DNA from 2 places in the Stenotrophomonas sp. YJH_SMC_17 genome. Region 2 is predicted to be linked to the other one. Evidence: riboswitches for the same ligand, from Rfam matches in the RefSeq annotation. Region 2 holds a riboswitch; the other holds the start of a gene.
What was found. A riboswitch is a leader RNA that binds a small molecule or an ion and turns the genes downstream of it on or off. The one in region 2 is predicted to bind cobalamin.
Positions count from the first base shown of each region.

Region 1: it holds a riboswitch for cobalamin, as region 2 does, so the genes downstream of both, AC5P8Z_RS17335 (epoxyqueuosine reductase QueH) here and btuB (TonB-dependent vitamin B12 receptor) in region 2, are expected to answer to the same signal.

Region 1 covers NZ_JCAFUU010000008.1:32,173-35,572, reverse strand. Annotated here, with positions in the region: gene AC5P8Z_RS17345 (bifunctional nicotinamide-nucleotide adenylyltransferase/Nudix hydroxylase) at 1-37, shown strand, start outside; gene AC5P8Z_RS17340 (nicotinate phosphoribosyltransferase) at 102-1,511, shown strand; cobalamin riboswitch at 1,659-1,852, shown strand; gene AC5P8Z_RS17335 (epoxyqueuosine reductase QueH) at 2,028-2,714, shown strand; gene pncA (bifunctional nicotinamidase/pyrazinamidase) at 2,771-3,397, shown strand.
Region 2 covers NZ_JCAFUU010000006.1:55,889-59,288, reverse strand. Annotated here, with positions in the region: gene AC5P8Z_RS15885 (GAF domain-containing protein) at 1-474, shown strand, start outside; gene AC5P8Z_RS15880 (TfoX/Sxy family protein) at 471-833, shown strand; gene AC5P8Z_RS15875 (histidine phosphatase family protein) at 923-1,501, opposite strand; cobalamin riboswitch at 1,645-1,867, shown strand; gene btuB (TonB-dependent vitamin B12 receptor) at 1,983-3,400, shown strand, end outside.

The sequences.
Region 1 (3,400 bases), on a different contig from region 2:
CCTGCACATCCTGGAGTATTTCCTCGGCCGCGGCTGACAGGCCCGGCCTCCCCACTGGCGGATAGACCGCTGGTGTCACTCGACGCGAAGGAGCTTCCGTCATGCACTACCTCGATAATCTTCTCCTCAACACCGACAGCTACAAGGCCAGCCACTGGCTGCAGTACCCGCCGGGTACCGATGCCACCTTCTTCTATGTTGAATCGCGTGGCGGCCTGCACGACCGCACGGTGTTCTTCGGCCTGCAGGCGATCCTCAAGGACGCCCTGGCACGGCCGGTCACCCACGCCGACATCGACGACGCCGCTGCGGTATTCGCCGCCCATGGCGAACCCTTCAACGAGGCCGGCTGGCGCGATATCGTCGACCGTCTCGGCGGCCATCTGCCGGTCCGCATCCGCGCCGTGCCCGAGGGCAGCGTGGTGCCTACCCACCAGGCATTGATGACCATTGAATCGACCGATCCCGCCGCGTTCTGGGTCCCGTCGTATCTGGAAACGCTGCTGCTGCGCGTGTGGTACCCGGTCACCGTGGCCACCATCAGCTGGCATGCACGGCAGACCATCGCCGGCTTCCTGCAGCAGACCAGCGACGACCCGCAGGGCCAGCTGCCGTTCAAGCTGCATGACTTCGGTGCGCGCGGTGTCTCGAGCCTGGAATCGGCCGCGCTGGGCGGTGCCGCGCACCTGGTCAACTTCCTCGGCACCGATACGGTCTCGGCGCTGTGCCTGGCGCGCGCGCACTATCACGCGCCGATGGCGGGCTATTCGATTCCCGCCGCCGAGCACAGCACCATCACCAGCTGGGGCCGCGAGCGCGAGGTGGACGCCTACCGCAACATGCTGCGCCAGTTCGGCAAGCCCGGTGCGATCGTCGCGGTGGTGTCGGACAGCTATGACATCTACCGCGCGATCAGCGAGCACTGGGGCACGACGCTGCGTGATGAAGTGATCGCCTCGGGCGCCACCCTGGTCATCCGCCCCGACTCGGGCGACCCGGTGGAGGTGGTTTCCGAAAGCCTGCGCCGGCTGGACGAGGCCTTTGGCCACACGATCAACGGCAAGGGCTACCGCGTGCTCAACCACGTGCGGCTGATCCAGGGCGATGGCATCAACCCGGATACGATCCGCGCCATCCTGCAACGCATCACCGACGACGGCTACGCCGCCGACAACATAGCCTTCGGCATGGGTGGCGCGCTGCTGCAGCGGCTGGACCGCGATACGCAGAAGTTCGCACTGAAGTGCTCGGCAGCGCGGGTCGAGGGTGAGTGGATTGACGTCTACAAGGACCCGGTCACCGACGCCGGCAAGGCCAGCAAGCGTGGCCGCATGCGCCTGCTGCGGCGCCTGGATGATGGCAGCCTGCATACGGTGCCACTGCCGGCCAGCGGTGACGAAACGCTGCCGTCGGGATTCGAGGATGCGATGGTGACCGTGTGGGAGAACGGCCGCCTGCTGCACGACCAGCGGCTGGACGACATCCGCGCGCGTGCGGCGGCGGGACGTTGAAGGCATGTCCCGCCCGGGGTCAGAGCCCGCTGCGTGGCAGCGGGATCCGACCCCTTCCTTCCGCCGGGATCGGATCCCGTTGCAGCGCAACGGGCTCTGCCCCCCCTTGACCCTGGCCAGCAACCCGTCCACCGTGGGCGCGCCGAAGGTATCCCTCCAGGCGTTCACGCGCGGGGAGGGATTTAAACGGGAATCCGGTGAAGGCGCCTCACGCGCCCATTCCGGAGCTGCCCCGCAGCGGTGAATGGAAACGAATCCTGCCAACAGCACTGGGCTCGCGCCTGGGAAGCGGCAGGTAGTAGGTGGGCTTCGGCCCGTGTCCATCAGCCCGAATACCGGCCCCGGCCGGGGGACACGACCGTCCCCTGATTCGACCTGGACTCTCCGCGGGGAGGGTGCCGGGGCCGCCGCTGTCCTGCGCGTGCAGGCGAGGCGGCCGCGCGCGTCCTTTTCACGGTATCCGGCCAGACCCGTTTCCCCGCCCGATGCATGGGCCACCGCCGTTGCCGGCGGTCCATGCGGTACCCGACGATGACCGAGCTACAACGCCCCGCCCTCACACTGCCCGCCGACGGCAAGCGCCTGCTGCTGCATTCGTGCTGCGCACCCTGCTCCGGCGAAGTGATGGAGGCGATCACCGCCTCCGGGATCGACTACGCGATCTTCTTCTACAACCCCAACATCCACCCGGTGAAGGAATACGAGCTGCGCAAGCAGGAGAACATCCGCTTCGCCGAGCAGCACGGCATTCCGTTCATCGACTGCGACTACGACACCGACAACTGGTTCAGCCGTGCGCGCGGCATGGAGAACGAACCCGAGCGCGGCATCCGCTGCACGATGTGCTTCGACATGCGCTTCGAGCGCACCGCCCTGTACGCGCACGAACACGGTTACGACACCATCAGTTCTTCGCTGGGCATCTCGCGCTGGAAGAACATGGCGCAGATCAACGACTGCGGCATCCGTGCCGCGTCGCGCTATGAGGGCCTGCAGTACTGGGACTACAACTGGCGCAAGGGCGGCGGTGCCAGCCGCATGATCGAGATCAGCAAGCGCGAGCAGTTCTACCAGCAGGAGTACTGCGGCTGCGTGTATTCGCTGCGCGATGCCAACCGCCATCGCCGCGAGAACGGCCGGGAGCGGATCAAGATCGGCCTGCTGTACTACGGGCAGGACGCTGGGACGCCGCAGGGCGATTGACCTGTGCCGCCGGGGCGGCCACGCTGGTCGCCCCTTTGCGTTGTAGTGGACCTGCCATGACCGCCCTGCCCGCCGACGTCGCCCTGCTGGTGATCGACCTGCAGCCAGACTTCATGCCCGGTGGCGCGCTGGCCTGCGACCAGGGCGATGCCCTGGTGGCACCCATTGCAGGGCTGCTGGCGCAGCGCCGCTATCGCACGGTGGTGGCCACCCAGGACTGGCACCCCGCCGACCACGCCTCATTCGCCAGCCAGCACCCCGGCAAGCGTCCGTTTGAGACCATCCTGCTGCACGCACAGCCACAGACCCTGTGGCCCGACCATTGCGTGCAGGGCAGCGACGGCGCCGCGCTGCACCCGGGCGTGGACTGGACCGCCGCCGACCTGATCCTGCGCAAAGGCACGCGCCCGCAGGTGGATTCATACAGCGCCTTCCGCGAGAACCACGGTCCCGATGGCGAGCGCCCGGCGACCGGCCTGGCCGGCTGGCTGCACGAGCGCCGCATCCGCGAAGTGCACATGTGCGGCCTGGCCCGCGACTACTGCGTGCTGTGGAGCGCGCAGGACGCAGTGAAGTCCGGCTTCCGGGTGAAGTTCCTGTGGGAGCTGACCCGACCGGTGACCGACGCCAACGATGCGATGGTGCGCGAGGCGCTGGGCAAAGCAGGGATCGCGATCATCTGAGTT
Region 2 (3,400 bases):
AATGCCTCGCTCACCGGCAGCAAGCCGGAACAATACGCCCAGCTGCTGGAACAGGCCCGAGGCCTGGTCTACGGCGAGTCCGACCGCATCGCCAACGCGGCCAACCTCTCTGCACTGGTCTACCACGCCCTGCCCGACCTGAACTGGGTGGGCTTCTACCTGTACGACGGCAAGGAACTGGTGGTCGGCCCGTTCCAGGGCCTGCCGGCCTGCGTACGCATCCCGCTGGACAAGGGCGTGTGCGGCGCCGCCGCCACCCAGCGCGTGACCCAGCGCGTGGAGGACGTCGATGCCTTCCCCGGCCATATCGCCTGCGATTCGGCCTCGCGCTCGGAACTGGTGGTGCCGCTGCTGCGTGGTGATGAACTGATCGGCGTGTTCGACATCGACAGCCCGAAGGTCGGCCGCTTCGACGCCGAGGATCAGGCTGGCCTGGAAGCCATCGCCCGCGTGTTCGTCGAGGCGTTGGGATGAGCGCACCGAAGCTGCGCAACATCGGCCCCAAAAGTGCAGCCTGGCTGCGCCAGGTCGGCCTGCGCAGCCGCGACGACCTGGTCGCGATCGGTGCGGTCGGTGCCTTCGTCAAGGTCAAGCGTGCCGGCTTCAAGCCCAGCCTGAACCTGCTGTACTCGCTGGAAGGTGCATTGCTGGACTGCCACTGGCAGGAGCTGAGCGAGCCGCAGCGCGATGCGCTGGTGCAGGACTATGAAGCGCGTATCGCCGCGCATCCGCTGAAGGCGGCCGGCCCGGCCTCGGGCCCGGTGCATGAGCAGCGCTTCGATGCCGGTGATGACGCTGAAGACAGCGTTGACGAGGGCGCGGACGAGGATTGAGCCGCGCCCCTCTGTAGAGCCGAGCCCAGGCTCGGCTGGCCTTTCTGATAGACGTGCAGCCGAGCATGGCTCGGCTCTACAAGAGCAGATCAGGGCTGCTGCAGCTCCAGCAGCTCGCCTACCAGGCCGGTCTCTCCGCGTTCCAACCGCACCCGCAAACGGGTGCCGTGGTCGATGCGCAATGCCCAGCACAGCGACATCGGCAGGCCGCACACCTGCGACAGCACCATGCGCAGCGGGCCACCGTGGCTGACCACCAGCGTCGGCAGCGGGTCCTCATCATCGAGCAGGCGATCCAGCGCGCGCGCGATGCGTCGCTCGAAGTGGCCCCAGCTTTCACCGTTCGGCGGCGGGAACGCATGCGGATCGGCGTGGAACGCCGCCAGCGCATCTTCCGGCAGGTCGAACAGTGATTGCCCGTCCCAGTCGCCGAAATCCAGCTCTTCCCATTCCTCGTCCGCTTCCACGTCCAACCCGCGCGGGGTGGCCAGTGCCATCGCCGTGTGCAGCGAGCGCAGCCGCGGCGAGCTGATCACGCGCTGCCAGGGCTGCGCGGCGTAGGCCTCGATCAGTTCCTGCGGCAGGCCAGCCAGCTGCGGTGGGTCGCTGCGGCCATCAAGGTATTCATCACGGCCATTGCCGGCATGGCGGACCAGGTCGAGGATCATGCGTGCGTCCCGGACGGGCAACGCAGGTACAGCGGAAAACGGGCGGACATCGGCAACGGCACCACGGGATCGAGCAACCATTCTAAAGGCACGGCCGGAGCAGTCGAGCAGACGCGACGCAACGGGACTGCCTGCGATGCCGTAGACTGCGCCCACTTCCAGGTGACCTGCGGCCACGGCCGGCAGGTTGAAACGGGAAGCCGGTGACGCGTGATTCCACGCCAGGCCGGCGCTGCCCCCGCAACGGTAAGCACGTCAGTTCCAGGCAACACCGCCACTGTGCCACGGGCATGGGAAGGCGCCTGGACGGTGGCCTCGCGCCACCCGGCGGCAAGCCCGGAGACCGGCCCGGAAGCCTCAGGTCGCGATGCGGTGGGCATGGCGCTGGATGACCGCAGCCCATGCTGCGGCATCGGCGCGTGCCTGCCTTCGCGGCTCCTCCCCTTCGCCACGCGGGCGTGCGTGGCACCTGGAGTCCCCCATGAAGCTGCAGTCCCGAATTCTGTCCCTGGCCGTGCTGGCCGCCCTGCCCGCGCTGGCACAGGCCAACGAGGACACCACCGCGCTCGACCAGATCCTGGTCACCGCTACCCGCACCCCGATTGCCCTGCAGGACAGCATCGCGCCGGCACAGGTGATCGATCGCGCACAGATCGAAGCGAGCCAGGCGACCTCGCTGCAGGAGCTGCTGCGTGGCCGCGCCGGCATCAACCTCACCAATGCCGGCGGGCTCGGCAAGCAGAGCTCGCTGTTCCTGCGCGGTACCAATTCCAGCCACACGGTGGTGCTGGTCGATGGCGTGCGCATCAACAGCGCCGACCTCGGCCTGGCCATGTACCAGGACCTGCCACTGGCGCAGATCGAACGCGTGGAAATCGTGCGCGGCCCGCAGTCGAGCCTGTACGGCGCCGACGCCATCGGTGGCGTGATCCAGATCTTCACCCGCCGCAACCAGGGCGATTTCGCCCCGCATTTCCAGCTTGGCGGTGGCAGCAACGGGCTGCGTGAAGCCAGCGGTGGCATTGGCGGTGGTACCGAGCGCGGCTGGTTCGGTGCCGACATCGCCTACCAGCATTCCGATGGCATCGATGCCTGCCGCGGCTCGGCCACGCTGTTCGCCGGCTGTTTCGCCGACGAGCCCGACCGCGACGGCTACCGCAACCTGTCCAAGAGCCTGCGCGGTGGCTATACCTTCAACGACCAGTGGAACGTGGAAGGCAGCGCGCTGCGCGCCGACGGCAGGAACCACTACGACGGCTACTACAACTACTCCGAGACCCGCCAGCAGGTGCTGGCCGGCAAGGTGCGCTACACCCCGTCCGAGCGCCTGGCATTCACCGCAAGCGTCGGCCGCAGTGACAACGAGTCTGACAACTTTGGCGACTTCGGTGCACGTGGCAGCGCACAGACCCACCGCGACAGCGCCTCGCTGCAGGGCGATATCGGCGTGGCCGAAGGCCAGCTGCTGAGCGCAGGCGTGGACTGGAGCGAAGACAACCTGGATGGCAGCAGCGCGGGTTACCTCGTCGACAGCCGCCGCAACACCGGCGTATTCGTGCAGTACCAGGGCCGCTTCGGCCGCCACCAGCTGCAGGCCAGCGCGCGCAACGACGACAACCAGCAGTTCGGCAACCACGCCACCGGCAGCGTTGGCTGGGCGATGGAACTGGGCCACGGCCTGCGCGTCAATGCCAGCTATGGCACCGCGTTCAAGGCACCGACCTTCAGCGACCTGTATGACCCGTGGAGCGGCGTGCCGACGTTGAATCCGGAGAAGTCGAAGAGTGCCAACCTGGGTGTTTCGCAGCAGGGCCAGGGCTGGCATTGGGGCCTGGACGTGTATGAAACCCGCGTCGATGATCTGATCACCTACGATGCGGCGACCTTCAGGATGCAGCA